Regions from separate parts of the Janthinobacterium sp. 1L-D-8-B-C4 genome, predicted to be linked through region 1. Evidence: predicted binding sites of a transcription regulator. Region 1 holds the regulator's gene; each other region holds the start of a gene.
The links. The regulator sigma-54, encoded in region 1, starts transcription at its own class of promoters, with help from an activator protein. The targets are predictions, from matches to a motif close to TGGCANGNAANCTGCTTT.
Positions count from the first base shown of each region.

Region 2: the regulator sigma-54 is predicted to act here: its motif matches at 3,980-3,997, upstream of AC0Z42_RS05290 (transglutaminase family protein).
Region 3: the regulator sigma-54 is predicted to act here: its motif matches at 3,174-3,191, upstream of AC0Z42_RS05375 (MSMEG_0572/Sll0783 family nitrogen starvation response protein).
Region 4: the regulator sigma-54 is predicted to act here: its motif matches at 2,461-2,478, upstream of pedF (cytochrome c-550 PedF).

Region 1 covers NZ_JBXAVX010000016.1:83,486-91,273, reverse strand. Annotated here, with positions in the region: gene ilvA (threonine ammonia-lyase, biosynthetic) at 1-542, shown strand, start outside; gene queF (NADPH-dependent 7-cyano-7-deazaguanine reductase QueF) at 660-1,502, shown strand; gene AC0Z42_RS23910 (PTS sugar transporter subunit IIA) at 1,847-2,329, shown strand; gene hprK (HPr(Ser) kinase/phosphatase) at 2,366-3,301, shown strand; gene rapZ (RNase adapter RapZ) at 3,605-4,468, shown strand; gene hpf (ribosome hibernation-promoting factor, HPF/YfiA family) at 4,550-4,909, opposite strand; gene AC0Z42_RS23890 (RNA polymerase factor sigma-54) at 4,979-6,457, opposite strand; gene lptB (LPS export ABC transporter ATP-binding protein) at 6,462-7,220, opposite strand; gene lptA (lipopolysaccharide transport periplasmic protein LptA) at 7,220-7,788, opposite strand, start outside.
Region 2 covers NZ_JBXAVX010000002.1:466,907-474,694, forward strand. Annotated here, with positions in the region: gene AC0Z42_RS05285 (circularly permuted type 2 ATP-grasp protein) at 1-522, opposite strand, end outside; gene AC0Z42_RS05290 (transglutaminase family protein) at 573-3,917, opposite strand; gene AC0Z42_RS05295 (transglutaminase-like domain-containing protein) at 4,167-4,961, shown strand; gene AC0Z42_RS05300 (zinc-binding metallopeptidase family protein) at 4,888-6,039, opposite strand; gene AC0Z42_RS05305 (efflux RND transporter periplasmic adaptor subunit) at 6,315-7,562, shown strand; gene AC0Z42_RS05310 (ABC transporter ATP-binding protein) at 7,603-7,788, shown strand, end outside.
Region 3 covers NZ_JBXAVX010000002.1:484,286-492,073, forward strand. Annotated here, with positions in the region: gene AC0Z42_RS05355 (hypothetical protein) at 1-59, opposite strand, end outside; gene AC0Z42_RS05360 (GNAT family N-acetyltransferase) at 161-598, opposite strand; gene AC0Z42_RS05365 (hypothetical protein) at 751-1,356, opposite strand; gene AC0Z42_RS05370 (aminotransferase-like domain-containing protein) at 1,423-2,817, opposite strand; gene AC0Z42_RS05375 (MSMEG_0572/Sll0783 family nitrogen starvation response protein) at 3,263-3,745, shown strand; gene AC0Z42_RS05380 (Nit6803 family nitrilase) at 3,761-4,741, shown strand; gene AC0Z42_RS05385 (MSMEG_0568 family radical SAM protein) at 4,738-5,856, shown strand; gene AC0Z42_RS05390 (MSMEG_0567/Sll0786 family nitrogen starvation N-acetyltransferase) at 5,853-6,380, shown strand; gene AC0Z42_RS05395 (sll0787 family AIR synthase-like protein) at 6,377-7,396, shown strand; gene AC0Z42_RS05400 (MSMEG_0570 family nitrogen starvation response protein) at 7,389-7,676, shown strand; gene AC0Z42_RS05405 (MSMEG_0569 family flavin-dependent oxidoreductase) at 7,696-7,788, shown strand, end outside.
Region 4 covers NZ_JBXAVX010000029.1:7,902-15,689, reverse strand. Annotated here, with positions in the region: gene AC0Z42_RS29365 (4Fe-4S binding protein) at 1-192, opposite strand, end outside; gene AC0Z42_RS29360 (DUF779 domain-containing protein) at 315-692, opposite strand; gene adh (aldehyde dehydrogenase) at 702-2,222, opposite strand; gene pedF (cytochrome c-550 PedF) at 2,523-3,026, shown strand; gene AC0Z42_RS29345 (high-potential iron-sulfur protein) at 3,085-3,405, opposite strand; gene AC0Z42_RS29340 (methanol/ethanol family PQQ-dependent dehydrogenase) at 3,661-5,541, shown strand; gene AC0Z42_RS29335 (pentapeptide repeat-containing protein) at 5,538-6,161, shown strand; gene AC0Z42_RS29330 (c-type cytochrome) at 6,176-6,604, shown strand; gene AC0Z42_RS29325 (TonB-dependent receptor family protein) at 6,626-7,788, shown strand, end outside.

The DNA of each region.
Region 1 (7,788 bases):
GCGAGTTCCGCGAAGCCGTGTTTGCCGTCACGATGCGCGAACAGCGCGGCAGCTTCAAGCGCTTCTGCTCGCTGATCGGCGCGCGCAACGTGACCGAATTCAACTACCGCATCAGCGACGAAAAAGACGCGCATGTGTTTGTCGGCATCCAGATCGCCGACCGCCATGAGTCTGGCGCCATGGCCAAGCGTTTCGAGGAGCATGACTTCCGCACCCTGGACCTGACCAATGACGAGCTGGCCAAATCGCATATCCGCCACCTGGTGGGCGGCAAGAGCCGGCTGGCACAGGACGAACTGCTGTACCGCTTCGAGTTCCCCGAGCGCCCGGGTGCGCTGATGCGCTTTCTCGACAGCATGGCGCCGAACTGGAACATTTCACTGTGCCATTACCGCAGCCAGGGCGGCGACATGGGCCGCATCCTGATCGGCCTGCAGGTGCCGCCCGACGAGATGGCCGAGTTTGGCCGCTTCCTCGATACGCTGGGGTACCGGTATTGGGATGAGACGAGCAATCCGGTGTATAAGCTGTTTTTGGGGTAGATTGAGAAGTAACCCAACTGCAAATGCTGGGGTCAGACCCAACGGGTCTGACCCCGGTCCTTGCCGTTGGGTTGAAATAGGCTACCATTCGTGCTTGACCGAATTTACGCCATCACCATGACCACCACCATTGATCTCGCCGAACTGTCACCCCTGGGCAAAAGCTCGGCCTACCGCAGCGACTACGCACCTGAACTGCTGTTTCCGATTCCGCGCCAGGGCAAGCGCGACGAGCTGGAGCTGCGCGGCACCCTGCCCTTCTTTGGCCTCGATATCTGGAACGCCTATGAATTGTCGTGGCTGAACCAGCGCGGCAAGCCGCAAGTGGCCGTGGCGAAAGTCAGCGCGCCGGCCGACTCGCCCAACATCATCGAATCGAAGTCGTTCAAGCTGTACCTGAACTCGTTCAACCAAACCAGACTCGATAGTCCGGAAGCGCTGCTGGCCCTGCTGAAACAGGATCTGTCGAACGGCTTCGGCGCGCCGGTGCAGGTGGAACTGACCTTGCAGGAAGACTTCGGCAAGCTCAAGATGGGCGAATTCGACGGCGTGCTGCTCGACCGCCTGGACCTGGAAATCACCCAGTATTCGCCATCGCCGCAGTTGTTGAAAGCGGCGCTGCACGAGGCGCCGGTGGAAGAAAAACTGGTATCGCACCTGCTCAAATCGAATTGCCTGGTCACCGGCCAGCCGGACTGGGGCAGCGTGCAGATCGAGTACGCCGGCCCGCAGATCGACCAGGAAAGCTTGCTGCGCTACCTGATCGGTTTCCGTGAGCACAATGAATTCCATGAGCAATGCGTCGAACGCATCTTTGTCGACATCCTGCGCCAGTGCAAGCCGCAAAAATTGTCCGTCTACGCACGCTATACGCGGCGCGGCGGCCTGGACATCAACCCCTGGCGCAGCAACTTCAGCACTGGCCACATGCCAGGCAATCTGCGCAATGCGCGCCAATAAGTACTGGTCATGGCCGCCGGAAGCGCGCAGAATGATGCTTCCAGGAATGCTGGCTGTGTTTTAAAACAACGCCAGCGTCGTTGCTGCAAGCAACACAAAACGCTGAAAAGTCGGAAAATCTGCATTCGGCGACGGAAAAACCGGCAGGAGTTTCGTTTTCAATCAAGAAATAGCTAACTGGCTTTGGCGTTATTTTTTTGATAAAATGCTTGCTTGCCCCGCCAGAGTGCCCACTGCGCCGGCAGCGAGCTTATACTGTTGAGAATTGGCGTTACAGGCCACGAAAACAGGCCTATAATTCGGCTCGCAAGCCCTCTGCGCATTGCACCATTTCATTGAGTGTCATGACTAATCTTAGCAAAATACTATCCCTCGAAAACGTCCTCCTGGACCTGGAAGTCTCCAGCAAAAAGCGCGCTTTCGAGCAAGCCGGCCTGATCTTCGAAAACAACTACGGCATCGCCCGCTCTACCGTGTCGGACAATCTGTTCGCCCGCGAACGCCTGGGCTCGACGGGTCTTGGCCATGGCGTGGCAGTGCCGCACGGCCGCATCAAAGGCACCAAGACGCTGAAAGCGCCACTTGGCGCCTTTGTGCGCCTGGCCGAACCAATTCCGTTCGAGTCACCCGACGGCAAGCCGGTCAGCCTGTTGTTTTTCCTGCTGATTCCCGACCATGTGACCCAGCAACACCTGGAAATCCTGTCGGAAATCGCCGAAATGTTTTCCGACGATGCTTTCCGCACGGCGCTGGCCACCGACCCGGAACCGAAATCCGTGCATTCGCGCATCGTCAATTGGCAACCCAGTCTGCAAGCGGCAGGTTAAACTTCAGCAATTGATCCACTCCTGAAGAAAACTGCCATGTTGCAAACGCCGCTGACGATACAACGCCTGTACGACGACAATCGCGAAAGTCTGCAACTGGGCTGGTTTGCCGGCTTCCCCGGCGGCGAGCGCCTGATCTCGGGCGACGTCTCGTCGGCCGCCGACCAGGTCGGCCACTTGAACCTGATCCACCCGGGCCGCATCCAGGTGTTTGGCCACCAGGAAATCAATTACTACCAGCGCCTGAAGGTCAATACGCGCACCCACGTGATTGGCGAGCTGATTGCCGGCGGCCCGCCCGCGCTGATCATTGCGCAAGGCCTGGAAACGCCGCCCGACATCCTGGCCATCTGCGACGAGCAGAATATCCCTTTGTTTTCCACGCCGCTGCCAGCTGCCCAAGTGATCGACTTCCTGCGCGTCTACCTGTCGAAAAAGCTGGCGCAGCGCATTATCATGCACGGCGTGTTCATGGACGTGCTAGGCGTGGGCGTGTTGATCACCGGCGACTCGGGCCTGGGAAAGAGCGAGCTTGGGCTGGAGCTGATTTCGCGCAGCCACGGCCTGGTGGCCGACGACGCCGTGGAATTTTCGCGCATCGCGCCCAACATGATCGAAGGGCGCTGCCCGCCGCTGCTGCAGAACCTGCTCGAAGTGCGCGGCCTGGGCCTGCTCGACATCAAGGCCATCTTTGGCGAAACGGCCGTGCGCCGCAAGATGCGCTTGAAACTGATCGTGCACCTGGTGCGCCGCAACGCACTGGAAGAAGAAGTCGAGCGCCTGCCCTTCCTGTTCCCCACCGAAGACGTGCTGGGCCTGCCGGTGCGCAAGGTCGTCATCCCCGTCGCCGCCGGCCGCAATATCGCCGTGCTGCTTGAAGCAGCGGTGCGCAATACCATCTTGCAGCTGCGCGGGATTGATACGCTGCAGGAATTCATGGAGCGGCAACGACTCGCCATGAGTGGCGATTAATGTTGCCAAGGAGTTCGCCCTTGCAAGGGCGAACCGTTACGCAGGCACGAAGCGGTGCTTCGTGAATTCCCTGCTGCACCAATGACTCGCCATGAGCGGCGATTAATGTTGCCAAGGAGGTCACCCTTGCAAGGGCGAACCGTTACGCAGGCACGAAGCGCTGCTTCGTGAATTCCCTGCTGCACCAACGACTCGCCATGAGTGGCGACTGAGGCCGCGGGCAGCCTCCATATTCAATTGCAATAAAATGTAAAGACGATTGCCGCGGCACGCGCAGGCAGTCTTTATTGTATGATCGCGCCTATGCACATCATTCTACTTACCGGCATTTCCGGCTCCGGCAAATCTGTTGCACTCAAGGTGCTGGAGGATACCGGTTTTTACTGTGTCGACAACCTGCCGCCCGCTTTGTTGCCGAGCCTGGTGCAAACCTTGCTCGACGAAGGCACCAACAGGCTCGGCGTGGCGGTCGATGCACGCAGTGCGGAATCGCTGACTAGCCTGCCGCACAATGTGGCACTGCTGCGTGCGCAGGGGCATGACGTCAAGGTGCTGTTTCTGACCGCCACCACGCATTCCCTGGTGGCGCGCTTTTCGGAAACGCGACGCAGTCATCCTTTGTCGCATGAATTGCTTCCAGGCGAGAATCCGGCCAGCCGCCGCACGCTGATCGAATGCATCTCGGAAGAGCGCGAGCGGCTGTCGGCGATACAGCAACTGGGCCATGTGATCGACACCTCGGAGCTGAGCGCCAACAAGCTGCGTGCCTGGATCAAGGATATCGTCGCCTCCGAACGCGCGCCGCTGACCCTGTTCTTCGAATCGTTCGCCTTCAAGCTGGGCGTGCCGCTGGACGCCGACTTCGTGTTTGACGTGCGGGCCCTGCCCAATCCGTATTACGACCTGGCGCTGCGCCCGCTCGATGGCCGCGACGCGCCGGTGATCGCTTTTCTCGATGCCCAGCCCAGCGCCCTGGAACTGTTTGCCGATATCCGCAATTTCGTGGAAAAGTGGCTGCCGTCGTTCAAGTCCGACAACCGCAGCTATCTGACGGTGGCGCTCGGCTGCACCGGTGGCCAGCACCGTTCGGTATATATGGCGGAACACCTGGCGCAGTATTTTGCCGACCGCGAACGGGTCGTGCTGCGCCACCGCGAGCGTAGCTGAGCCGGAAAAATGGGCGCAAAAAAGGGCGCGAAGTAAACACAGCGCGCCCTTAGTTGATCACAACAATCCGGAGCGGCAGGCCTAGACGGCGGCGGCTTCTTCAGGAGTGTTGTCTGGCAGATGCTTGATCGCCTCTTTACCGTGCCCTTGCACTTTGGTTTTGTACTTCATCACTTGCCGGTCCAGCTTGTCGATCAGGCTGTCGATCGCGGCATACAGGTCTTGCGCCAGGCTTTCCACGTAGACGGTCTTGCCGCTCAGTCGCAGATTCACTTCGGCCTTCTGGCGTTTTTCTTTCTCTTTGAGGTTGTCGACGGTCAGAATCACGGCGATATCGATAACGTGATCGAAATGGCGTTTCACGCGCTCCAGTTTGGTTTGTACGTATTCACGGATGGCTGGTGTCACTTCGAGATGATGTCCGCTGATGGTGAGATTCATACACACTCCTAAAGATGATCGGGTTCGTGCGGTGGCCATCGTTCCGGCCCGCAGAGGAACCGAAAAAAACTACAAAGACTTACGCAGACTCACTGGCGGAATTTTCAACGCTTCCCGGTATTTGGCAACAGTACGTCGCGCAATCACCATGCCTTGTTCCCCCAGCATGTCCGCAATCTTACTGTCGGATAAAGGATTTTTAGGGTTCTCTGCTCCTGTCAATTGCACGATCAAGGCACGTATCGCCGTCGATGACGCCTCCCCTCCTGCTTCGGTGGCGACGTGGCTGCCAAAGAAATACTTCAACTCAAACATTCCATGCGGGGTCAGCATGTACTTTTGGGTTGTTACCCGCGAGATAGTACTCTCGTGTAAACCCAGTGTATCAGCTATTTCGCGAAGCACAAGTGGCCGCATGGCAACTGCGCCATGCGAGAAAAAATCCTTTTGCCGTTCCACTATCGCCTGCGCCACGCGCAGGATGGTGTCGAAGCGCTGGCGCATGTTCTTGATCAGCCACTTGGCTTCCTGCAACTGCGCGCCCATGCCGCCCTCGCCCTTGCCTTGCTTGAGCAGGTTGGCGTACATGGCGTTCACGCGCAGGCGCGGCATCACGTCATTGTTGAGCGACACCTGCCAGCCATTGCGGGCCCGCTTGACCACCACGTCCGGCACCACGTAATCGGACACGTCGGACGCAAACACGGCGCCCGGGTGCGGGTTGCACAAGCGAATCACGGTCTGCGCTTCGCGCAAGTCTTCATCGTCGCAATCGAGGGCTTTTTTCAGCTTGTTGAAGTCGCGCTGGGCAAACCAGGCCAGGTGTTTTTCAACGATGGTCAAGGCCATGCGGCGCGTCACCAGCGCCACCTGCGGCAGGCGTTTGATCTGCAGCGCCAGGCATTCGGACGCATTGCGCGCACCCACGCCGGGCGGATCGAAACTTTGCAGCAGCGACAAGGCGGTGCGCAGTTCGTCGGCGTCGACTTCCAGTTCCTCGGGCAGGCGCGCCAGGATATCGTCAAGCGATTCCTCCAGGTAGCCATTGTCGTCGAGCGCATCGATGATCAGTTCGACCAGCGCGCGGTCGCGCAGTTCCAGCACGGTCACGCGCATCTGCTCCATCAGGTGTTCGCGCAAGGTGCAATGATGGGCTTCCAGTTGCGGGCGGGAATCCTCATCGTCGGGCGCCTTGCCGCGGCTGGCCTCGTTCCAGTCGCTGTCGCCGCCTTCGGGCGCGGCCGTGCTCTCGCCGCCTTCACCATCGAACGTTTCCGCTTCGGCCGCCGGCGCCGGCGCTTCCTGGCCAGGCGGCGCAGGCGGCGCTTCGCCTGGCGCAGCAGTCGAACTCAGGGCACCATCGGACAGCAGGCGCAAGGAACGGTCGAGCGGATCGTCGAGACGCTCCAGCAAGGGATTATCGGTCAGCAATTGCTCCAGCTCCTGGTGCAATTCCAGCGTGGACAATTGCAACAGGCGTATCGATTGCTGTAATTGCGGCGTCAGTGCCAGGTGCTGCGAGGTGCGCAGCTGCAGTGATTGTTTCATCGGCTTACATGCGGAAATGTTCGCCCAGATACACGCGGCGCACCGACTCGTTGGCGATGATGTCGTCGGGCCGGCCTGATGCCAGCACCGAGCCCTGGTTGATGATGTAGGCTCGGTCGCAGATGCCCAGCGTTTCGCGCACGTTGTGGTCGGTGATCAGCACGCCGATATTGCGTTCTTTCAAAAACCGCACGATGCGCTGGATTTCGATCACGGCGATCGGATCGACGCCGGCGAACGGCTCGTCGAGCAGCACGAAACGCGGGTCGGTGGCCAGCGCGCGCGCGATTTCCACGCGGCGCCGTTCGCCGCCCGACAGCGACAGCGCCTGGTTTTCGCGCAGCTTTTCAATCTGCAAGTCGGCCAGCAATTTGTCGAGGCGCTCCTCGATCTCGGCCTTTTTCAAAGGGCGGCCGTCGACGGTCTGGATTTCCAGCACGGCGCGGATATTGTCTTCCACCGTCAGCTTGCGAAACACCGACGCTTCCTGCGGCAGGTAGGACAGGCCCATCTGCGCGCGGCGGTGGATCGGCAGGCTGGAAATATCGACGCCGCTGATATCGATGGTGCCGCCGTCGGATGGCACCAGGCCGACGATCATGTAGAACGAGGTGGTCTTGCCGGCGCCGTTCGGACCCAGCAGGCCCACCACTTCGCCGCATTCGACCTGCAGCGACACATCATGCACGACCTGCCGCTTGCCATAGGTTTTCTGCAGTCCCCGCACGATCAGGGTGCTGCCGCAACGTTCATTCTTGTTCATTATTTTTTCCCTGGCGCGGGCGCGGCGGGCGTTTTGTCTGCCGCCGGTTTGTTCTTCGGCTGGATCACCATGCGCACGCTGCCGGCGCCGGGGGCGCTGGTGCCGCTGTCGCTGTTTTCCATATTGAATAATTCATTGCGGCTGTCATACGAAATGAAGGCGCCATTGGCCACGTCGGTCGGCTTGGTGCCTTGCAGGCGCGTCAGCTTGGCCCTGGAAAACAGTTTCACGACTTCGGTCTTGTTGTTGTATTCCACCCGTTCCGCTTCGCCTTCGACCCACAGGTCGCCTTCGCCGTCGCGCTTCTGGCGGAAAGTGGCCAGCTTGCCCGCTTCGCCCCAGAAGGTGATGAACTGGTAGCCCTGCGGATCTTCCGTGATCAGGGCGCGCCCCGCCTTCATGGTCAGCGTGCCTTTCACCAGCACCACGTCGCCGGTCAGGGTGCGGGTCTGCTTGATGTCGTCGACCTGGCCGCGCTGGGCGGTGATGACGGCTTCTTTTTCGGAATCGGCCTTTTCGGCATGGGCAGCGCCCATCACGGCCAGGGAAAACAGGCTGAGCAGCAAGA
Region 2 (7,788 bases), on a different contig from region 1:
AGGCGCCTGGGTGCGGTCGGCCATTACCCACCATTTGCCATCGGGCGCGCGCGCCAGGTCGACCGCATAAAAATGCAGGGCCACGTTGTCATGATGAGCGATATCGTGGCAAGGGCGCAGGAAGCCCGCGTGGCCGTGGATCAGCGCCGGCGGCAGCAGCCCTTCGCGCAGCATCTGCTGCTGGCCATACACATCGCCGAGGATCTGGTTGAGCAGGTTGGCGCGCTGGATCACCGCCGCCTCGATGACGCTCCATTCATCGGGCGGCAGGATCAGCGGCAAGGCATTCAGGTCCCACGGTCGCTGGCGGCCGTCGCGGTCGGCCGGCACATTGTAGGTGACGCCGTTTTCGCGTACTTGCCGCTGTACCATCTCGTTGCGCTGGCGCATCATGCCCGGCGCTTCGTGCGCCAGGTTGGCCAGCATCGCGCGCCAGTGGGCGCGCGGCACCTTGGCCGCGTCCAGCATTTCATCGAAGCTGTCGGGCGCGGCCAGGTAGTGGGCGAGAAGGGGAGAGGGCATGGGCGCGCGCTACAAAAGCACAGGATGGATTGCAGGAACGCAACAATAGGTCAATACGGCTGCCAGCGCAAGTCCAGGGTCATCGGGAAGCTCGGATTGTGTGCCTCTTTCATCACAGTCATCGGGCCCGGCGTGTGGCCGTGTGGCCAGAAGCGCGCAAAACGGCGTGCTTCGGCGGCGTTGGCATTGACGGGCGAGCCGACCTCGCTGCGCCCGCCCGGATGCACCACATGATAAGTGCAGCCGCCAATCGCGCGTCCGCTCCAGGTATCGACCAGGTCGAACGTCAGCGGCGCCTGCACCCGGATGCTCGGATGCAGCGCCGACCATGGGCTCCACGCGCGGAAGCGCACGCCGGCCACGTATTCGCCAGGCACGCCGGTCGGATGCAGCGGCAGCATGCGGCCGTTGCAGGCCACCACGTGGCGCCCGTCGGTCAGGCCGCGCACCAGCAGCTGCATGCGTTCCACCGACGAATCGACATAGCGCGCCGTGCCGCCGGCGGAAACTTCCTCGCCCAGCACGTTCCACGGTTCGATCGCCTGGCGCAGCTCCATTTCGACGCCCTCGTAGACTACGGTGCCGAAGCGCGGGAAGCGGAACTCGATGAACGGCTCGAACCAGTGATCCTCGAACGGGTAGCCGGCCTCGCGCAGGTCGCGCGCGACGTCGCGGATATCCTGGGCCACGAAATGCGGCAGCATCCAGCGGTCATGCAGCGCCGTGCCCCAGTGCACCAGCTTGGCCTGGAACGGCTGGCGCCAGAAGCGGGCAACCAGCGCGCGCAGCAGCAGCATTTGCAAGAGGCTCATGCGTTCGTGCGGCGGCATTTCGAAGGCGCGGAACTCCACCAGTCCCAGGCGGCCGGTCGGGCCATCGGGCGAATACAGTTTGTCGATGGAAAACTCGGAACGGTGCGTATTGCCGGTCAAATCGACCAGCATATTGCGCAGCAGGCGGTCGACCATCCACGGCTTGTCGCCCGGGTGCATGTTTGGCAGCACCTGGTCCATCTGCTGGAAGGCGATCGCCAGCTCGTACAGATTGTCGTCGCGCGCTTCATCGACGCGCGGTGCCTGGCTGGTCGGCCCGATAAAGGTACCCGAGAACAGGTACGACAGGGCCGGATGCACCTGCCAGTAGGTGATCAGGCTTTTCAGCAGGTCGGGCCGGCGCAGCATCGGGCTGTCTTCGGCGGTGGCGCCGCCCAGGGTGGCGTGGTTGCCGCCGCCGGTTCCGGTATGGCGGCCGTCAAGCATGAATTTTTCGGTGCCCAGGCGGGTCAGGCGCGCTTCCTGGTACAGGGTCGACATGTTGTAGACCAGCTCATTCCAGCTGGCCGCCGGATGAATGTTCACTTCGATCACGCCAGGGTCGGGCGTGACGCTGAGCAGCTTGATGCGCGGGTCGCGCGGCGGCGCATAGCCCTCGAGGCGCAGCTTGAGTTTGAGCTTGGCGGCGGTGTTTTCCACGGCCGACACCAGCGCCAGGTAGTCCTCAATGCGCTTCAATGGCGGCATGAAGACGTGCAGGCGGCCGGCGCGCACTTCCACGCACAGCGCCGTGTGGATCACCTCGCGCGCGGCCGGGTCCTGCGGCGTGCGCGCCCTGGCGGCGCTCTCGGCCTTGCCGGCAGCGAGGCCCAGCACGGGGCGCTTGTCCTTTTTCGCGGTTGGCAGCGCGCCGCGCGGGGCGAACGGGTCGACATCGAATTCCAGGTCCGCCTCGCGCTCTTCCGGCAGCACCCACGGCAGGGTGGCCAGCGGCAGGCGCAGGCCCATCGGCGAGTCGCCTTCGATCAGATACAGGTGCTCGCGCCGCAGCGGCCAGGCCGAGGTGCGCCAGTTGGTGCCCAGCATGACAGCAGGATCGTGGTCCGCCGCTTTCAACGGCAGCACATAGCCGGCCACCTGGCCCAGTCCCCGTTCCAGCAGGCGCGCCAGGCGGCGCCGCTCTTCGGGGGCTTTCAGGTCGGCTTGCAGTGGATCGATGTTGCGCGGCAGGGCCTGTTCGCGTTGCGCTTGCAGCAGCACGTCCTCGTAGGCGGCAATCGGGCTGTTGGCGGGCAGCCGCAGGTTTTTGGCCAGTTCGGTGATAAAGCTGGCCGCCTCGTCGCTGCCATAGCCGTCGTTGACGTGATCGTCCGAAAACAGGGACGCGTCGAACCACATCGGCTGGCCGTCGACGCGCCAGAAGATATTGAGCGCCCAGCGCGGCAGCGGCTCGCCCGGATACCACTTGCCCTGGCCGTAGTGCAGCATGCCGCCCGGCGCAAAGTGGTTTTTCAGCCGGTGCATCAGATTGCCGGCCAGCTCGCGTTTCTCGTCGCCGTGGGCCAGCGTGTTCCACTGCGCGCCATCCATGTCGTCGATCGACACAAAAGTCGGCTCGCCGCCCTGGGTCAGGCGCACGTCCTGGCGTTTCAGGTCGGCGTCGACCTGCTGGCCCAGCTGGTCGATCTTCTGCCAGTCCGCTTCCGAATACGGTTTGGTCACGCGCGGGTCTTCGTGGATGCGGGTCACCGTCATCTCATGGAAGAACGTCACTTCGGCCTGGTCGGTATAGCCGCTGACCGGCGCCGCCGACGACGGCATGGCGGTGCAGGCGAGCGGAATATGGCCCTCGCTGGCCAGCATGCCGGACGTGGGGTCCAGGCCGATCCAGCCGGCGCCGGGGATATACACCTCGGTCCAGGCATGCAGGTCGGTAAAATCTTCGGCCGCGCCGCTGGGGCCGTCCAGCGCCTCCTGGTCGGCGCGCAGCTGGATCAGGTAGCCCGACACGAAACGCGCCGCCAGCCCCAGTTCGCGCAGGATCTGCACCAGCAGCCAGCCGGTATCGCGGCACGAACCGGAGCGTTTCTCCAGCGTGTCTTCGGGCGCCTGCACGCCCGGCTCCATGCGCAGCAGGTAGGCGATATCCTGTTGCAGGCGCTGGTTGATGGCGACCAGGAAGTCGTTCGTCAGCATCGGCTGCGCCAGCAGGGCGGCGCGCGCCGCCGCCACCCATTCGGTCTGCAGCGGCCCGGCCGGCTCCGTCACCAGGTAGGGGCTCAGTTCGGCCGCCAGCTGCTCCGGGTAAGCGAACGGGAACTTTTCGGCATATTTTTCAACGAAGAAATCGAAGGGGTTGATGACCGTCATGTCGGCCACCAGGTCGACCGTGAAGTCGAGCACGTCGGTTTTTTCCTGGAATACAAAACGGCCGATGTAATTGCCGTAAGGGTCTTGCTGCCAGTTGATGAAATGGTCCTGCGGCTGCACCGTCAGCGAGTACGACAGGATCGGCGTGCGTGCATGGGGGGCAGGGCGCAGGCGCACTTCGTGTGGCGACAGATTGACCAGGCGGTCGTAGCGGTAACTGGTCTTGTGGTGCAGCGCGATACGGATAGCCATGCGGAATGCCTTTTCGATGTGGGCGCGGCCGAAGCCGGCGCGATAAGCTTGAGTAAGTTAAGTAAGCATGATTCATACCTGAATTTCAAGCCTAACACGCCGCGCACCGCAGGCATGTTTCTTGATAACACAGTCAGTGTAAGATGGTTTGTTCCTTGAACACCTCTGCAACGCACCACGCCGATGTCCTGCATTCCTGCGGCGCACCATGGTGGTGCAAGCGACCCTGATATTGAAAGCGATTCCTCCATGTGGCTGCGCACTGCCTGCAAGCTCGGCTTCACCCTTGACAGCGATACCCCGTTCATCTTCATGTTGCGTGCGCACAGCGGCGCCCGGCAATGGGTGGCGCGCGAGTCCTATACGCTCACGCCGAGCGTGCCGGTGACGCAATTTGCCGATATGTACGGCAACCTGTGCCAGCGCCTGGTGGCGCCGGCCGGTGAGTTTGCGATCGAGACCTCGGCCGATGTATTGACCGACGAGGCAATCGATGTGGCGTCCGGCGCGCCGTTCGATGCGGTGCAACAGCTGCCGGACGCGGTGCTGGTCTTTCTGCTGTCAAGCCGCTATTGCGAAGCCGAGCAGTTTTCGACCATGGCGGGCGAAATCGTCGCCGGCGTGGCGCCAGGGTACGATCAGGTGGCCGCCATCTGCGACTGGATCCGGCGCGAGGTGCGCTTCGACCCCGACACGGTGTACGGCCAGATGACGGCTACCGAGGTCAACTTGCGGCGCGAAGGCGTGTGCCGCGACCTGGCGCATCTGGGCATCGCGCTATGCCGCAGCCTGTGCATTCCGGCGCGCATGGTGGTGGGTTACCTGCACGGCCTGGAACCGATGGACCTGCATGCCTGGTTCGAAGCCTGGGTCGGCGGGCGCTGGTACACCTTCGACGCCACGCAGCAGACAGCACGCGGCGGCCGGGTCACGCTGGGCATGGGGCGCGACGCGGCCGATGTGGCGATCTTCAACCAGTTTGGACCGGCGTTGCCACCGCATCGGATGCAGGTAACGGTGCAGCTGCTGGCGGCGCCGGAGTAAACAAGTGCTTGATGCCGGTCTTCTTGTACGAAGCGACCACCTTGTGCACGAAGGTCAGCTTCTCCAGCACGGGCGTGCTGAGCTTGAACGGATACGAGTCCGGCGTGCCGATACTGCGATTGAGGCTGTTGAGCACGTAGGTCAGCGAGAACCAGTCTGACAGGGTGTCGTCAAACGTGTCGACCCTGGTAGGCAGGGTCACGCCATCGAGCGCCGGCTCGTCTGCCTTGGCGGGCTTGAGCGAGAGCCCGCACGCATGCGCCGTTTCCAGGGTATCGATCATGTGCAGGTAGTGGGCCCAGGTTTCGGCCCAGTCTTCCCACGGGTGCGAACTGGCATAACTGCTGACGAAATGCTGGTCCCAGTCGGCGACAGGGCCTTCGTTGTAATGGCGCTGCAAGGCTTCCCCGTAATCGGCGCGCTCGTCGCCGAACAGCTCACGGAAGCCGTCTATCCACTGGCTGTCGACCACCAGCCGGTCGAAATAATAATGTCCGCTTTCATGGCGGAAGTGTCCCAGCAAGGTGCGGTAGCGCTCGTGCATCTGTTCGCGCGTGCGTTCGCGCTCGGCCGGATCGGCTTCGGCGATATTCAGGGTGATCAGGCCGTTGTCGTGGCCGGTCATCACGCACTGGTCCGTCACGCCGTCTTCCAGGAACTGAAACGCCAGTCCGGTTTCCGGCGCATCGTCTTTCGAGGCCGGTGTCAGGTTCAGCGCAGCCAGCGAGAACAGCAGCCGGCGCTTGGCCGTTTCCAGGCGCGACCACAGCACGAGGTTTTTCTCTGATGACAGCGACGGAATCACCGTCGTGAACTGGCAAGATTCGCACAGCTCGTGCGGATCGTCGGCCGGGATCATCCAGTTGCAGACGTTATGCTCCACATAATTGCCGCACTGTTTGTACAGCTTGCCTTCGTCCCTGCTGTTCAGACTGCGCCACAGGCGATCGTCTGCCGGCTCGTAGCTGTTGATGGTACGCAGCGTGGGCTCATAGCCCAGCATGCTGTCGCAGTTCGAGCATAAGGTATTTTCAAAAAACACCTGGTTGGAACATTTATCGCAATGAAACGTTTTCATGGGTGCCGGTAAGATGGGTTGTGGTTGTCGTGTTCGCAATCTACCAGCAAACCGGGCGCCGCGATGCCTGTGTAGGACAATCACTCGCTATCGTGCGCGGCTGCAAAAACTGTCTGTTTCCGGACACCCCTGTCCGAAGCCGGGCAAATCAAGGCCGCTGGCTGGCCGCTAGCTTCGGCGCCAACACCTTGATTTGATTGATTTTTCCTTCTGCGGTAACGTGTGGCACGAAGATTGCAAAAGAGACCGTATTCGCCACTTGCCCACGCCTCACAATGGATCTCGCCCTCGACCCCGCCATCATCCAACGCCGCCAGCGCCACAAGGCACTGGTTATTGCCACGCTGCTGGGTACGCTGTGCCTGGCCGGATGGGGCATCAACCGGGTGGTCGGTCCCAGCGTGGATGCGTCCGGCCTGATGCTGGCGCAAGTGCGGGTGGGAAATATCGCCAACACCATCAACGCCTCGGGCATCGTGATTCCGGTGCATGAGGAACTGGTATCGAGTCCGATCCAGACCCATGTGGCCAAGGTGCATGCCAAACTGGGCCAGCAGGTGCGCGCCGGCGAATTGCTGCTGGAACTCGACGATCGCGCCGTGGTGCTGGCCATCGACAGCATCCGGGAGCAGCTGGCGCAGCAGGAAAACCGCATCGCCGCGCTGACGCTGGAACTGTCGCAGAAGCGCAAGCAGACGGCCAGCGCGATCGAACTGCTGCAGCTCGACCTGGAGGCGGCGCGCGTACGGCTGGTCCGCTCGCAAACCCTGCGCAAGGCGGGCGGCGTGTCGGCCGAGGATTTGCTGACGGCCGAGCTGAACGTGCGGCGCATCGAGATCCAGCTGCGCCAGCAGCGCGAACAGATCGACGACAATCAGCGCGTCACCTCGATCAATATCGAAGGCGCGCGGCTGCAAAAGAACATCCTGCAAAAGCAGCTGGCGCAACAGCAGCAGCTGTTCGAGCAGACCCGCGTGCGCGCGCCGTTTGCCGGCATGCTGACGCAGCTGATGGCCGAGGAGGGCGCCAGCGTCGGCAACGGCCAGCTGGTGGCCAAAGTTTCTGAATTGAACAACTACAAGGTCGAGGCCTCGCTGTCCGACTTTCATGCGCGCGCGCTCGGCGCCGGCCAGGCGGTGCTGGTGGAGCAGGGCAACGTCAAGCTGGCCGGCCGGGTGCAAACCATCTTGCCGGAGATCCAGAACGGCACCGTCAAGCTGCTGGTGACGCTGGCCGAGCCGAATCACGCCATGCTGCGCAACAAGCTGCGGGTCGAAGTCAATATCGTCACCGAGCAAAAAACCAATACGCTGCTGGCCGATGCCGGCCCGGCTTTCAACGGCCGTGGCCCGCAAGACATTTTCGTGGTGCGCGACGGCGTGGCTCGCAAGCGCACGCTCAATATCGGCGCCAGCGATGGCAGGAGCGTCGAAATATTGTCCGGCGCGCGCGCTGGCGAGCGCCTCATCATTTCAGATACCAGCCGCTACAAGGACCGCGACAGCGTCCGCGTGGCCGAATAACCCGAATAACCCGAATAAACGATAACAAGAAAGGTGCAACATGATCCGCCTGGAAAAAGTCAGCAAGACCTACCGCACCGACAAGGTAGAAACGCTGGCCCTGAAAGACATCGACCTGCATGTGGCGAAAGCCGAATTCGTCTGCATCATGGGCCCCAGCGGCTGCGGCAAAAGCACGCTGCTCAACCTGATCGGCCTGCTCGACCATCCGGGCAGCGGCGCGATC
Region 3 (7,788 bases), on a different contig from region 1:
TCTCGGACAGGAGCGTACGCCGCAACTGGGGCTGTATAAGACTTGATCGCTATGCTCATGGTAACCCTAAAAAAATCACTGAGTGATGGTTTGCAAACTTCAAAGCAACTTTTGTGTCAAAGCGTCCTTGACGTCTTTACACAGCCTGGGCGCAAAGCGGTCACCTTGCATGCTGCAGTTTCTTGGTCATGAATACCCGGCTGATACCTTCCCGTTCCGAGCTTATTTCACCAAAGCTCGTCCATCCATTTTTTTCATAAAAGCCGGGCGCCTGGAAGCTGATGGTGTAGAGCACCGCCGAACTGCAGCCGCGCTGGCGTGCCTCTTCTTCGAAGGCGTCAAGAATCTTCGTTCCCAATCCGGAACCACGCAGGGAAGCCGGCAGGTGAAACAGATCCAGAAACGCCAGCCCGAGAGAAGTCCTGCCAACAGCTCCCCCCAACACTTCATTGGTGATGGAATCCCTCAGGATCACGCACAGAGGCCGTCGGTCACTGCGGCCCGCTATCTGTTCATTGAACTCGTCCAAACCTTTGCCTATGATTCGTTCAAACTCGGGTTCAGCACTGTCACTGATAAAAATTACGCTCTGCGTCAAAGGAGTCCTTTCTTCTGCGCGGGCTTCGCTGCAATGGCTTCATCCGGCGGTTGATAGCTCGCGGCAGCCTTTACAGGAGAGGTACGCCGCAGTTTTCCGCTGGGTCCAGCTTGATAGTTGTTTCACACGGCAAGCGCCGTCACGGCCACAAACTAGTCGTCAAAGCCGCCACCACTGCTGTGGCGAAATTCCGATGGCAACTTGTCGTTCGAGAGGGCCTTGCTGATCGCATCGATATGCTTGGCGACCACCTCGATGTCGCCGTCCTTGAGCAATTTTTCCGCCAGCTTCACCGCAAACGCCCCGGCCCGGTCGAGGAAGCTGGTATAGGACTTCAGGCGTGTGCAAACCACCCGCATCTCCTCGGCATCTTTTGACTTCGCGATATTTTCCTTGATCTTGCAGAAATCCTCGGCCGCCACCGCCTGGCCCGATTGCCCGGCCAGCTTGGTAATTTCCACGTAAGCCCACGCCCTGAGCGTGATATGCATCCTGATATCAAAGGCGACAAAGGTCTTCATGTCCTTGTAGCCGGCATCCTGCACCGCCTTTTCCAGGCGTGACAGACAGGGCCCGCACGTCAGCAGCGACATCGATTGATTCTCGCTCTTGAGCTTTTCAAGTTCCGGCGCCGCGATCGAAAAATTATCGTAGGCCTTGATATAGCGGGCCACGTCTTCGTCGGTCAAGGCGCTGGAAAACGCGCCGCAGGCAGCCAGCAGCAGCGGCAGGCAAATCAGGAGGAGGAGTTTTTTCATTTCTTTATAATAACAAACCTGCGCGCGCGATGGTTTTATCCTGCGCTGTTTGCATGCCGGGTACGGTTACAACACCGCCGGCTGCGCCAGCGGCGGGTGCTTCAGCGCGTCGGCGATGCGCTGCAGCGCCTGGCCGATCTCCTGCTGGCTGGCAATGCCGCCGATGCAGACCCGGATCGCCTGCGGCGCCGCGCCGTCGACGGCAAAGGCGTCGCTCGGCACCACGCCGATGCCGGTGGCGCGCAGATGCGCGGTCAGCGCCAGGCGGTCCCACTGCGGCGGCAATTTGATCCACAGATGGAAACCCTCGGGATGCGCCAGGTAGCTGCCTGGCGGCAGGATGCGCGCGGCCAGCCGTTGCCGGGCCATTGATTCCTTGCGGATCGCGTTGAGCGCGAGGTCGGCGATGCCGTCCCTGATCCAGCGCGTGGCCAGCGCCGCCGTGAACGGCGCGGCCATCACGGCGGTGGCGCGCAGGGCGGCGGCCACCCGCGCGGCGCTGGCGTCGTCCGGCGCGGCCACATACGCCAGGCGCAGGCCGGCGCCCAGGCACTTGGCCAGCCCCGCCACATAATAGGTGATGTCAGGGCCGCTGGCGGCCAGCGGCGGCGGCCCGCTGCGCGGCAGGAAACCATAGGCGTCGTCTTCGATGATAGCCACGCTGTAATTGCGCGCCACCTGCACCAGCGCCTGGCGCCGCTGCGCCGACATGGTGGCGGTGGTCGGATTGAGCAGCGTGGGATTGCAATACAGCGCGCGCGGGGCGTACTGCGCGCAGGCCGCCGCAAACGCCAGCGCGTCGATGCCTTCGCCGTCCATCGGCAAACCCACCAGCCGCAGGTTCAACAGGCCGGCCAGCGCGCGCAGGCCGGGGTAGGTGAGCGCCTCGCAGCACACGACGGAACCGGGCGGCGCGATCGTGCAGAGGATCGCCAGCAACGCCGCCTGTGCGCCGGGCACCACCAGCAGGCGCTGCGGCACGATCGCCAGGCCGCGCCGCCGCAGCCATAGCGCGCCGGCCTCGCGGTCCGCCGCCGAGCCGCCAAAATCCTGGTAGCGCAGCAGGGCGGGCATGTCGGCGCCGATGTCGGCCAGGCTGGCGCGCATCAGTGCCAGCAGCTCCGGTGTGAAGGGTTCCGGCGGCATGTTCATCGACAGATCGACCTGCGGCCGCGCCGCCACCGCGCGCGGGATCGCCAGCGCGCGTTTGCCGCACACAAAAGTGCCACGGCCGACGGTGGAGTCGACCAGCCCGCGCTTGTGCGCCTCGGCGTAGGCGCGCGCCACGGTGGTGAAGTCGATCCCCAGCGCCCCGGCCAGGGCGCGCTGGGCCGGCAGGCGTTGCTCCGCCACCAGGCGGCCGATGGCGATGTCGGCGCCGATGGCGTCGGCGATCAGCAAATAAACGGGGCCTTGGCCCTTCTTCAGTTTGGGCAGCCATGCGGCGGCGTTTTTCGGCATGATCGATCCAGTCAATATCCAGGTGGGGTAGGCGATTGTATGCAGATTTCATGCCGGGTCCGGCCTCTCCTGATATTGGCTCCTGCACGGGCAAACGCAGCTGCGCGCCCGTTCGCCGTGCGGCGCCGCGCACCAGCGTGAGGCAGCCGGCGCGCGGCGCGCCCGTTTTTGATGCGCCCCGTTTGGCGCAGGAGAAATTGGCTTCCGCCGATTGACTGCATGGTTTGAATGGAGCCGGTTTTTCGGCGTGAAACATGGCGCAGCAAAGGGTGTGCGGCGTCGCTGTGGAACGCTGCCGCAAATCGCCATTTGACTGGATTTCGATCCAGTCAAATGGCGTATAAACAGGCTCGCCATGGCATGGCGCATGCATGCATTCCGGGTGCAACGCGACGCCTTTGGTGCCGCGCCAGCGCCACCTCAACCAACCAGAAGAGAGATCACCATGCCAGCCATCGACCACAAGCCACACGCCAAGGGCGACTATTTTGTTGACTACGAAGAGAAGGTTTTTGAAGACGTGAAAGCCCTGCCCGGAGAGAAGGCGCTGGTCACCTTCCACACCGTGGCCTTCGAAGGATCGATCGGTTTCGTCAACCTGCTGCAGGCCACGCGCCTGCTGCGCAAGGGCTACGAGACGTCGGTGCTGCTGTACGGTCCGGGTGTCACGCTGGGCCTGCAGCGCGGCTTTCCGACCCTGGGTGACGAAGCGTTCCCGGGCCATATGAACCACAACAACCAGCTGGTGAAGTTCATGGCCGAGGGCGGCAAGGTGTATGCCTGCCGCTTCGCGCTGCAGGCGCTGTACGGCCATGGCGAGCCGTCGCTGATCGAGGGCATCCGCGCCATCGCGCCGCAGGACGTGCTGGACATCAAGCTGCTGCACCTGCGCGCCAACGCGGTCATCATCGACACCTGGACCGTGTAAGCGGAGCGGGCGGCCATGACGACGACCAGGAAAATGGTAAGGGCGGCGGCGGTGCAGATCGCGCCGGATCTCGACAGCGCCGACGGCACGCTAGGCAAGGTGCTGCAGGCGATCGCCGACGCGGCGCGGCAGGGCGCCGAACTGGTGGTGTTCCCCGAGACGTTCGTGCCGTACTACCCGTACTTTTCGTTCGTGCGCCCGCCGTTCCAGGCCGGCGCCGAGCACCTGCTGCTGTACCAGCGCGCGCCGACCGTGCCGGGGCCGGTCACCGATGCGGTGGCGGGCGCCGCGCGCGAACACGGCGTGGTGGTGGTGCTGGGCGTGAACGAGCGCGACCATGGCAGCCTGTACAACACCCAGCTGGTGTTCGATGCCAACGGCGAGCTGGTGCTCAAGCGCCGCAAGATCACGCCGACCTATCACGAGCGCATGATCTGGGGGCAGGGCGACGCCAGCGGGCTGAAGGTGGTCGATACCGCCGTCGGCCGGCTCGGCGCGCTGGCCTGCTGGGAACACTACAACCCGCTGGCGCGCTACGCGCTGATGGCGCAGCACGAGCAGATCCACTGCGCGCAATTCCCCGGTTCCATGGTTGGCCAGATTTTCGCCGACCAGATGGAAGTGACGATACGCCACCACGCGCTCGAATCGGCCTGCTTCGTGGTCAACGCCACCGGCTGGCTGACCGACCAGCAGATCACGGCCATCACGCCGGAACCGTCCGTGCAAAAAGCGCTGCGCGGCGGCTGCTGCACCACCATCGTCTCGCCGGAAGGCGTACTGCTGGCCGAACCGCTGCGGGCCGGGGAGGGCATCGTGATTGCCGACCTCGACATGGCGCTGATCACCAAGCGCAAGCGGATGATGGACTCGGTCGGCCATTACGCGCGTCCTGAATTACTGAGCCTGATGATCGATGACCGCGCCGCCACCCCGATGCATGCCGCCGCCGATCACGTTTTACATCCAACCACACCGAGGGAGCCATCCGCATGAATACCTTCAATGCCGATCTGCCGGCCCAGCAGCTGATCACCGAACTGCAGTCGCTGGGCATGCGTCTGGCCGACCCCGGCCAGGGCGCGCCCAGCCGGCGCGGTGGCGCCGGTCCGTCCGACCACAAGGCGGTGATCGTCGACGGCACCACCGTCATGATCCCGGTGCACACCAGCGGCGCCTTCAATTCGCCTTACCTGGCGGCCGCGCCCGGCGCCGACGGGCGCAGCGCCATCCTGCGCGATGGACGCACGGTGGGCATCATCGCGTTTCCGCGCCAGCCGCGCTTTTACAAGATGCAGACGCTCGACGGCGTGCCGTACTCGCAGATCGCCACGCTGCATGGCAAGGACGTGCTGGCCACCACCGTGCTGCAAAGCTGCATCCGATATGAGAGCCGGCGCAAGTCGTGCCAGTTCTGTTCGATCGGGCAGTCGCTGGCGGCCCGACGCACCATCCTGCGCAAGACCCCGGAGCAGCTGGCCGAAGTGGCCCGCGCGGCCGTGTTGCTGGACAATGTGAAGCACATGGTGATGACTACCGGCACGCCGAACGCCACCGACCGTGGCGCCGCCATCCTGTGCGAGAGCGCGTTCGCCGTCAAGTCGGCGGTGGCCCTGCCGATCCAGGGCCAGTGCGAACCACCGGACGACGACGCCTGGTTCGCGCGCATGCGCGACGCCGGCATCGACGCGCTGGGCATGCACCTGGAAGCGGTCACGCCGGCAGTGCGGGCCCGCATCATGCCGGGCAAGGCCAGCGTGCCGCTGGAGCGCTATTTCGACGCGTTCGCCCGTGCGGTGGAAGTGTTTGGCCGGGGCCAGGTCAGCACCTACATCCTGGCCGGCCTGGGCGATACGCCCGAGGCGATCCTGCGCTGCTGCGAGCGGCTGATCGCGGCCGGCGTGTACCCTTTCGTGGTGCCGTTCGTGCCGATCGCCGGCACGCCGCTGGAAGACCATCCCGCGCCGTCGGCCGCCATGATGCGTGCGCTGCTGGCGCCGCTGGGCGAGATGCTGGGCGCGGCCGGCATGCATTCGGGCGAGATCAAGGCCGGTTGCGGGCGTTGCGGCGCGTGCTCGTCGCTGTCCACGTTTGAAAGGAAACCATCATGAGCACGCTCGCCATGCCGGAAGCGCCGACGCTGGCGGCGCGCATCAAGCTGGCCACCTCCAACGCCGAACGCGACGCCGCGTGCGCCTTGCGACGCCAGGTGTTCTGTATCGAACAGGGCCTGTTCGACGGCGACGACACGGATGCCATCGACAGTACGGCATTGACGCTGGTGGCCCTGGACGGCGGCGGCGCGGTGATCGGCACGGTGCGCATCCACCATGCCGGCGATGACGTGTGGTGGGGCTCGCGCCTGGCCGTGGCCAAAATGGCGCGGCGCCAGGCGGCGGTCGGCAGCGGCTTGATCAGGCTGGCGGTGGGGGCAGCCCGGTCGTTCGGCTGCAGCACTTTCCTGGCCCACGTGCAGCAGCAGAACGTGGCCATGTTCCAGCAACTGCACTGGCAGGCGTTGGCCGAGGTCGTGCTGCACGGCCGGCCGCACAGCCTGATGTGCGCCGGCCTGGCGGCATACCCGCCGATCCACGACGGCGAACAAGGGTTTATCTGCACGCGGGGTGGCGCATGAACGCCGAACTGGCACGGCTGACGGCGCTGCTGCGGGCGGCGCCCGGCGTCAAGCACAAGCGCGACATCGCCCGCGTGGTCCGTACCCTGGCCGCTGGCGAAGGTGCAGCCCGGGGCGGTGCCTGGGCCGCGCCGGTGGGCGACGACTGCGCCGCCATTCCCGACGGCGACGGCTATCTGCTGCTGGCGATCGAAGGCTTCGTCAACGAATTCGTCGCCAGGGAACCGTGGTTTGCCGGCTACTGCGGGGTGATGGTGAACGTGAGCGACATCTACGCCATGGGTGGCCGGCCGCTGGCCATCGTCGACGCCCTGTGGAGCCGCGACGGCGACGCCGCCCAGCCGCTACTCGACGGACTGGCCGCCGCCGCTGCCGTCTACGACGTGCCGATCGTCGGTGGGCACAGCAACCGCCGCAGCGACCGTGAACAGCTGTCGGTGGCGATCACCGGGCGGGCCACCCGCCTGTTGACCAGCTTTGACGCCCGCCCCGGCGAAAACCTGGTGGTGGCCTGCGACCTGCGCGGCCGCTACCAGGAGCCCTACGACTACTGGAACGCCAGCCTGGGCGCCCCGGCCGAACGGCTGCGCGCCGACCTTGAACTGCTACCGGCGATCGCCGAAGCCGGCTTGTGCCGCGCCGCCAAGGACATCAGCATGGCCGGCGTGGTGGGCACCGCGCTGATGCTGCTCGAATGTTCGGGCATCGGCGCCACCATCGACCTGGCGGCCACACCGCGCCCGCCCGGCGTGGCGCTGGAGCGCTGGCTGGCCACCTTTCCCAGCTACGGCTTCATCCTCAGCGTGGCCGACGACGACCTGGCACCGGTGCTGGCGCGCTTTGCCGGCCGCGAGCTGGCGTGCGCCGTGATCGGCCGCACCGATGCCGGGCGCCAGGTCCACCTGCGCCACGGCAGTGCTGATTCAGCGCTGCTGTGGGACTTTGCCGAAGAAGAGCTGACCGGCTGCGCGCCAGCGCCGATGCGGCCACCATCGAAGGAGCAGCACCATGCCTGAAGTGCGTTTTACCGTGCGCTGGCCCGACGCCAGCGTCAGCGACTGCTACTCGCCGTCCACCGTGATCCATGATTTTCTCGCCGCTGGCGCCAGCTACCCGGTGGCCGATTTCATGCAGCGTTGCCGTACCGCGCTGCAGCTGGCCAGCGACCGCGTGCGCCTGAAATATGGCTACGCCTGCTCGTCGGCGCTGGACCAGCTCGAGCGCCTGGAGGCGCGCGCCGCGGTCCTGCCACTTGATTCCACCGCCATCGTGACCATTGTCGCGATGCGGCCTTGACCCCCACCGGAGTTTTGCCATGCCACGCGAACCACACCACCAACACGTCGAAGTGCTCATTATCGGCGGCGGCCAGGCCGGCCTGTCGCTGAGCTACCTGCTCAAGCAGCAG
Region 4 (7,788 bases), on a different contig from region 1:
CAGGGGCCATACCGGCAATTCGGCATCGCGTTCGCCAACCGTCAATGGTGCGGGAAAGCGCTGCGCCAGTTCGGCCTGCGTCATCACGCCGGCGTGGGCGGACGAGGCGCCGAGCAGCAGCGCCAGCATGCCGGCGGCCAGGCACAGCACGAGCGTTATCGCGCGCCGGCAGCGCGCCATGGTATGCATCATGATCTCCAGTATGTGGTCAGGCAGGCGTAAAAAAAGCCGACGGCCGCAGCCGTCAGCTAAAACCGTGTCCGGGCGAACGGGGAGAAGACGCCCGCATGGTTCCGGACCCAGGTGGCAACAAACTAAGTAGCTGCTTTCGAAGGATGCTGCAGTTGCGCCAGCTCTTCGTCGGTGAACAGGCGCGAGCGGGTCAGGAAACGCCGGCCGGTGCCGTTATCGAGCGAGAACATGCCGCCATTGCCATTGACTACGTCGATGATCAGCTGCGTATGTTCCCAGTAGGCGAACTGCTCGATGCCCATGTAGAACGGCGTGCCGTCCAGGTTGCCAAGGTAGACGTCGGTGTCCGACAGATTGAACTCGCCGGCCGCGTAGCACATCGGCGCGCTGCCGTCGCAGCAGCCGCCCGACTGGAAAAACATCAGCGGTCCATGCTTGCCACGCAAGGTGGCCAGCATGTCGAGCGCGGCTGGCGTGGCCGTCACGCGTTCCATGGTCATGATGACTCCTTAGAAGAAACCCAGCGCGTTCGGGCTGTACGACACCAGCAGGTTTTTCGTCTGCTGGTAATGGTCCAGCATCATCTTGTGGTTTTCACGGCCGATGCCCGACTGCTTGTAGCCGCCGAACGCGGCGTGGGCCGGATACAGGTGGTAGCAATTGGTCCAGACGCGGCCGGCCTGGATGGCGCGGCCGACACGGAAGGCGCGCGAACCGTCGCGCGTCCAGAGACCGGCGCCCAGGCCATACAAGGTGTCGTTGGCGATGCGCAGCGCGTCGGCTTCGTCCTTGAAGGTGGTGACCGAGACCACCGGCCCGAAGATCTCTTCCTGGAAGATGCGCATGCTGTTGTCGCCCTTGAATACGGTAGGACGCACGTAATAGCCCTGCTCCAGGTCGCCGCCCTGGGTATTGCGCTCGCCGCCGGCCAGGATTTCGGCGCCTTCCTGCTTGCCGATGTCGATATACGAGAGGATTTTTTCCAGCTGCTCCTGCGACGCCTGAGCCCCAAGCATGGTGGACGCATCGAGCGGATTGCCCTGCTTGATCTTCGCCACGCGCTCCAAAGCGCGGGCGATGAAGGCTTCGTAGATCGATTCCTGGATCAGCACGCGCGACGGGCAGGTGCACACCTCGCCCTGGTTCAGCGCGAACATGGCAAAGCCTTCCAGGCATTTGTCGAAGAAAGCGTCGTCGGCGTCCATCACATCGGCAAAGAAGATGTTCGGCGACTTGCCACCCAATTCGAGCGTGACGGGGATCAGGTTTTGCGCCGCGTACTGCATGATCAAGCGCCCGGTGCCGGTCTCGCCGGTGAAGGCGATCTTTGCGATGCGTTTATTGGACGCCAGCGGCTTGCCCGCTTCCAGGCCATAGCCGTTGACGATATTCAGGACGCCCGGCGGCAGCAGGTCGCCGATCAGTTCGATCAGGACCATGATGGACGCCGGCGTCTGTTCGGCCGGTTTAAGGACCACGCAATTGCCGGCGGCCAGGGCCGGCGCCAGCTTCCACACCGCCATCAAAATCGGGAAATTCCACGGGATGATCTGGCCCACCACGCCCAGCGGTTCATGGAAGTGATACGCATAGGTTTCGGAGTCGATCTGCGCAACCGAGCCTTCCTGGGCGCGGATGCAGCCGGCAAAGTAGCGGAAATGGTCGATCGCCAGCGGAATATCGGCGGCCGTGGTTTCGCGGATCGGCTTGCCGTTGTCGATGGTCTCAGCAGTGGCGATCAGGGCCAGGTTCGCTTCCATGCGGTCGGCGATCTTGTTGAGGATATTGGCGCGCTCGGTTTGCGAAGTCTTGCCCCACGCTTCCTTGGCGGCGTGGGCGGCGTCCAGCGCCAGCTCGACGTCTTCGGCTGTGGAACGGGCCACTTCGCAAAAAACCTGGCCGGTGATCGGCGTGATATTGCCGAAGTATTCGCCTTTGACGGGAGCGACGAATTTGCCGCCGATATAGTTGTCATAGCGTTGTTTGAAGGGATTGGCTACGCCCAGTTTGCTGATGTCTGCCAGATTCATGTCGTCCTCTTTCTCGTTGGTCTTAGCTTCGATGAAGCCGCCGCGAGGCGGCCCTTGGGGATGTGTCAGGTGGTCCTGATCTTTTGTTTTGCAAATGCCGTGCCAGCAGCCAGACAGCGTCTATCGGTACGTAAAGCCCGGGATGCTGCGTCAAACGGGATCAGTCAGGCGCGCCAGCTGTTCCGTTTCTGAACAAGGGAACAGCCCTCGCCGCAAGCCACCATGATGGTGGACGCGATGGCATACCGATTGCTACCTGGTGATGGACGCAATCAGCGCATAACCAGAACGGAGACCATCATGACCCCACGCATTCCCACCACCACCAACGCCCGGCGCCTGCGCACCTTGCGGCTGGCCGCCGGCGGCCTCGCCTGCATGCTGGCGGCCGCAGCCGTCTGGGCGCACGGCAATATGACACCGCAGGCGGTCGACACATCCACACTGCCACAATTGGGCGCCGAGTGGCGCACGGAAAACCCGTATCGGAACAATGCGGAAGCGATACGAATCGGCAATTCTGCCTTTACCCAGAACTGCGCCCGCTGCCATGGGCTCGAAGCGGTCTCTGGCGGCATGGCGCCGGACTTGCGCAAGCTCGACAATGACTGCGCGGCATTGCAAGATGCCAAGAAAAAAGACGGTTGCGCGCAGGAGATCGACCAATATGTGCTCGATACGGTGCGCCACGGCCGCTCGCGCAATGGCGCCGTCTACATGCCGCCGTTCGAGGGCGTGTTCAGTCAGGAAGCGATCTGGGCGGTAAAGGCGTATCTGGAAACGCGGCGCGAAGTGCCTTTGTAAGGCCGCCCCATCCATCACCGGGAGGCGCTGCCGTGGCAGCGCCTTTTTTCATGCTGCGTCAGCCAGGTACTTTGGCCCAAGCCAGGCACCAGCCCGGCGCCGCAATCTGCTTGCGGCCGAACATGGCGCAACCCGCCCAGGCGTCGTCCTTTTTCCCCTGGAAGAAAGAACAGTTGGCACAGTGCTGGGCCGGCTTGTGCTGCGGGTATTTTTTGGTATCGACCTTGCCCGTATCGTGGCGGTAGCCGAGCGCCCTGGCCTGGTCGCTGTCCTCGTCGACTTTCGGCGCGCTCGATTGTGCGCCGGCAAGCGAGGCTGCGCCCATGCCGCCGACGGCGAGCAATTGGCAAAGAAAATGGCGGCGTGGTGCTTGATGCATGGTGGTCTCCTGTTGTCGTTATCAAGAAGGCGCAAATGGCCTCGCTACATCCATCAGCAACCCTTGTGCCAGCAGGCGCCTGCCACGGGCAGCGACATCAGACTGTGACAAAACAGCACAGCACCACCTCGCCAACTGTGGCAGGACGGCGCACACGCTGCCATCCACAGCGTGAAAAAAGCCTGGCACGCATGTTGCTCAATTACCCATGGCGACCACGTCGCACCACCATAAAAACCAGCAAGGGAGACCACCATGCAGCCACAATTTCCACGTCCAATCGCTTTCGCCATCCTCGCCCTGATCGCCGGCGCCGCCACAGCGGTCGACACCAGGGTCACCTGGGACGATATCGCCAACGCCGACAAGGGCACGTCCGATGTGCTCAGCTACGGCCTGGGCCTGAAAGCGCAGCGCCACAGCCTGGCGAAAAAAATCAACACGAAAAACGTCGACCAGATCGTGCCCGCCTGGACCTTCTCGTTCGGCGGTGAAAAGCAGCGCGGCCAGGAGGCGCAGGCGCTGGTGCATGACGGCATCATCTATGTGACAGCCTCGTATTCGCGCATCTACGCACTCGACGCGAAGACCGGCAAGCAGCTGTGGGCCTATGAGCACCGGCTGCCCGACGATATCCGCCCCTGCTGCGACGTGGTCAACCGCGGCCCGGCCATTTATGGCGACAAGGTGTATTTCGGCACGCTCGACGCGCGCATGATTGCGCTCAACAAGAACACCGGCAAGGTGATGTGGAACGAAAAGTTCGGCGACCAGAAACTCGGCTACACGATGACGGGCGCGCCATTCGTGATCCGCGAAAAAGGCGGCCGCGTGCTGCTGATTCACGGTAACTCGGGCGATGAATTCGGCGCCCAGGGCTGGCTGTTCGCGCGCGATCCGGACACCGGCGCGGAAGTATGGGCGCGCCCGCTGGTCGAAGGCCATGTCGGCCGCACCGACGGCAAACCGGGCACGCCAACCGGCGACGCCAAGGCGCCCAGCTGGCCGCGCGACAAGGACGGCAAGCTGCGCGAATCATGGGAACACGGCGGCGGCGCGCCGTGGCAGACGGCGTCGTTCGACCCGGAGACCAATACCATCGTCATCGGCGCCGGCAATCCCGCGCCATGGAATACCTGGGAGCGGACCAAGGAAGGCGACGACCCGCGCAACTGGGACAGCCTGTTCACCTCGGGCCAGGCCTATGTCGATGCCAGCACGGGCGAGCTGAAAGGCTTTTACCAGCACACGCCGAACGACGCCTGGGATTTTTCGGGCAATAACTCGGTGGTGCTGTTCGACTACAAGGACGCCAAGACCGGCAAGCTGATCAAGGCGTCCGCCCACGCCGACCGCAATGGCTATTTCTATGTAACCGACCGCACGAAACTGGCCCTGGGCGCCGGCTATCCGAACAAACCGACTTCGCTGATCAACGCCTGGCCTTTCGTCGACGGCATCAACTGGGCCACCAGCATCGACCTGAAAACCGGCCGGCCGGTGGAAAACGGCAAGCGCCCGCCGCTGCCGGAAGCGGGCGCCGACAAGGGCAAGGCCGTCTTCGTGTCGCCACCATTTTTGGGCGGCACCAACTGGATGCCGATGTCGTATTCGCCCGACACCGGCCTGTTCTACATCCCGGCCAACCACTGGGGCATGGATTACTGGACCGAGCAGATACACTACAAGGCCGGTTCGGCCTACCTGGGCCAGGGCTTTCGCATCAAGCGCCTGTATGAAGACCATATCGGCACCCTGCGCGCCATCGATCCGAAGACCGGCAAGATCGTCTGGGAAAACAAGGAAAAATTCCCGCTGTGGGGCGGCACCCTGACCACCGCCGGCGGCCTCTTGATTACCGGCACCTCGGACGGCTTCGTCAAGGCCTTCGACGCCAAGACCGGCAAGGAATTGTGGAAGTACCAGACCGGCTCCGGCGTGGTGTCGGTACCCGTCACGTGGGAACAGGATGGCGAGCAGTATATCGGCCTGTCGAGCGGCTATGGCGGCGCGGTGCCGCTGTGGGGCGGCGACATGGCCGAGCTGACCAAGCAGGTGACACAGGGCGGCAGCTACTGGGTGTTCAAGCTGCCGAAGGCGCCTTCAAACAAGGTGACAAAGGTCGCGAGCAAATGAGGACCGCGCCGGTCCGCCTGGCGGCGACCGCTGGACTGCTGTCCACCCTGCTGTGCTGGGCCTTGTGCCTGGCGCCGCAGTCCGCCTTCGCGCAGATCCTCAACGGCGAAGCCGCAGCCGAGGTCACCATCATCAATGGCTGCCACCTGTGGCCGTATGCGCAATGCGCCAACGCCGACCTGCGCGGCGCCAACCTGGTCGGCAAGGACCTGCACGGCGCCGACTTTCGCGGCGCGCGCCTGATACGCGCCAACCTGCGCAGCGCCAACCTGGCTGGCGCACTGCTCGATGGCGCCGACCTGACCGGGGCCATGGCCTATTCGCTCAATGCACCGGGCGCCTCGTTCAGGCACGCCATCCTGGCCGGCGCCAACCTGGAAACGAGCCGGCTGATGCGGGCCGACATGGACGGCGCCGACCTGCGCGGCGCCAGCCTGGAAGCGGCACGCCTGAACCTGGCCAGCCTGGTGGGCGCCAGCCTGGTCGACGCCGACTTGCAGGAAGCGAAATTCTGGGGCTCGAACCTGAAGAACGCCAACCTGAAGCGCGCCATCCTGCGCTTTACCATTTTCCCCGACGCCAACCTGGAGGGTTGCACCGGCTGCCCGCCAGGCTGGTAATACCGGAGCCCGCCATGCATCGTCTGTTATTGCTGCTGTTATTTTCCCCGCTGGCCGCACATGCCAGCGAAACAAATCCATCGCGCGGCGACCCTGCCGCCATCGCCCTCGGCGCCACCGTGTTCCAGGCCAATTGCGCGCGCTGCCATGGCGCCGGGGCAACCCAGCCGTCGGCCGAAGCGCCGGATTTGCGCCGCCTGAACGCCTTTTGCCAGCAATTGAAAGACAGCGCACTGCAGGCACGCTGCCTGCAGGATGTCGACAGCTACTTTATGATGGCGGTCAACACCGGCAAAATTCGCGCCGGAATTGTCTACATGCCGCCATGGCGCGATGTGCTGACGGCACAGGAAATCTGGGCCGTGCGCAGCTTTGTCGAAAGCCGCCCGCCTGCCGCGCCACGGCTCAAGACCAGCGTCGACATCGACCACGCCGCACAGTAGCCGCACCTCACTGGAGAGTTCATGAAGCAGTACCGATTCCGTTTGAACGCCGTCGCCGCCCTGTTCGCGCTGGGCGGCCCCGCCGCCGTGCTGGCGGCCGAGGCCGAGCCGTCAACCTTGCCGATTGCCGATGTGGTGGTGGTCAGCGCCACCCGCGTCGGCCACCCGAGTTTCGACCTGCCGGCCGCCATCGACGTCATCGACAGCGCGCGCATCCAGGACGGCCAGATCCGCGTGAATGCCTCCGAAGCGCTGGCTGCCGTGCCGGGCCTGGTGGTGCAGAACCGCCAGAACTATGCGCAGGACCTGCAGATTTCGTCGCGCGGTTTCGGCGCCCGCTCGGCTTTCGGCGTGCGTGGCGTGCGCCTGATCAGCGACGGCATCCCGGCCAGCATGCCGGACGGCCAGGGCCAGGCGGCTACCTTCAACCTGGATACGGCCGAACGCATCGAAGTGCTGCGCGGCCCCTTCTCGGCCATATACGGCAACCATTCGGGCGGCGTGATCCAGCTGTTTTCCAAAGATGGGCAAAATCCACCGTCGATGGAACTGAACGTCACCGGCGGCAGCTATGGCACCAATAAAGTCGACCTGAATGCACAGGGCGAGGCGGGCGGCATCGGCTATGTGCTCGACGGTTCGCGCTTTCGCACCGACGGTTTTCGCGACCATAGCGCCGCCACGCGCGAACAGGCGTTCGGCAAGATCACCGTCAAGCCCAGCGCCGACAGCAAGCTGACGATCGTCGCCAACAGCCTGCACCAGGGCAACACGCAAGATCCGCTGGGCGCCACCTGGGCCACTTTTGAACGCGACCCGCGCGCCGGAGAAATCGATGCGACAGATCCGCAAAACCCGAAGCGCACGCTGGCCGAGCGCTACAACACGCGCAAGAGCATCGATCACCAGCAGATCGGCGCCACCTGGGAACAGCGCTTCGGCGACGACCGCCTGCGCGTGATGGCCTATGGCGGCAACCGCGACGTGATCCAGTACCAGGCCTTTACCAAGGGTTTCCAGGCGCCGGCTACCCATTCGGGCGGCGTGGTCGACTTCAAGCGCGATTTTTATGGCATCGACACCAACTGGACCCATGTCAACCAGCTGGCCGGCGGCAAGCTCAGCACCACCATCGGCATCGACTACGGCCGCTCGAAGGACGACCGCAGCGGCTATGAGAACTA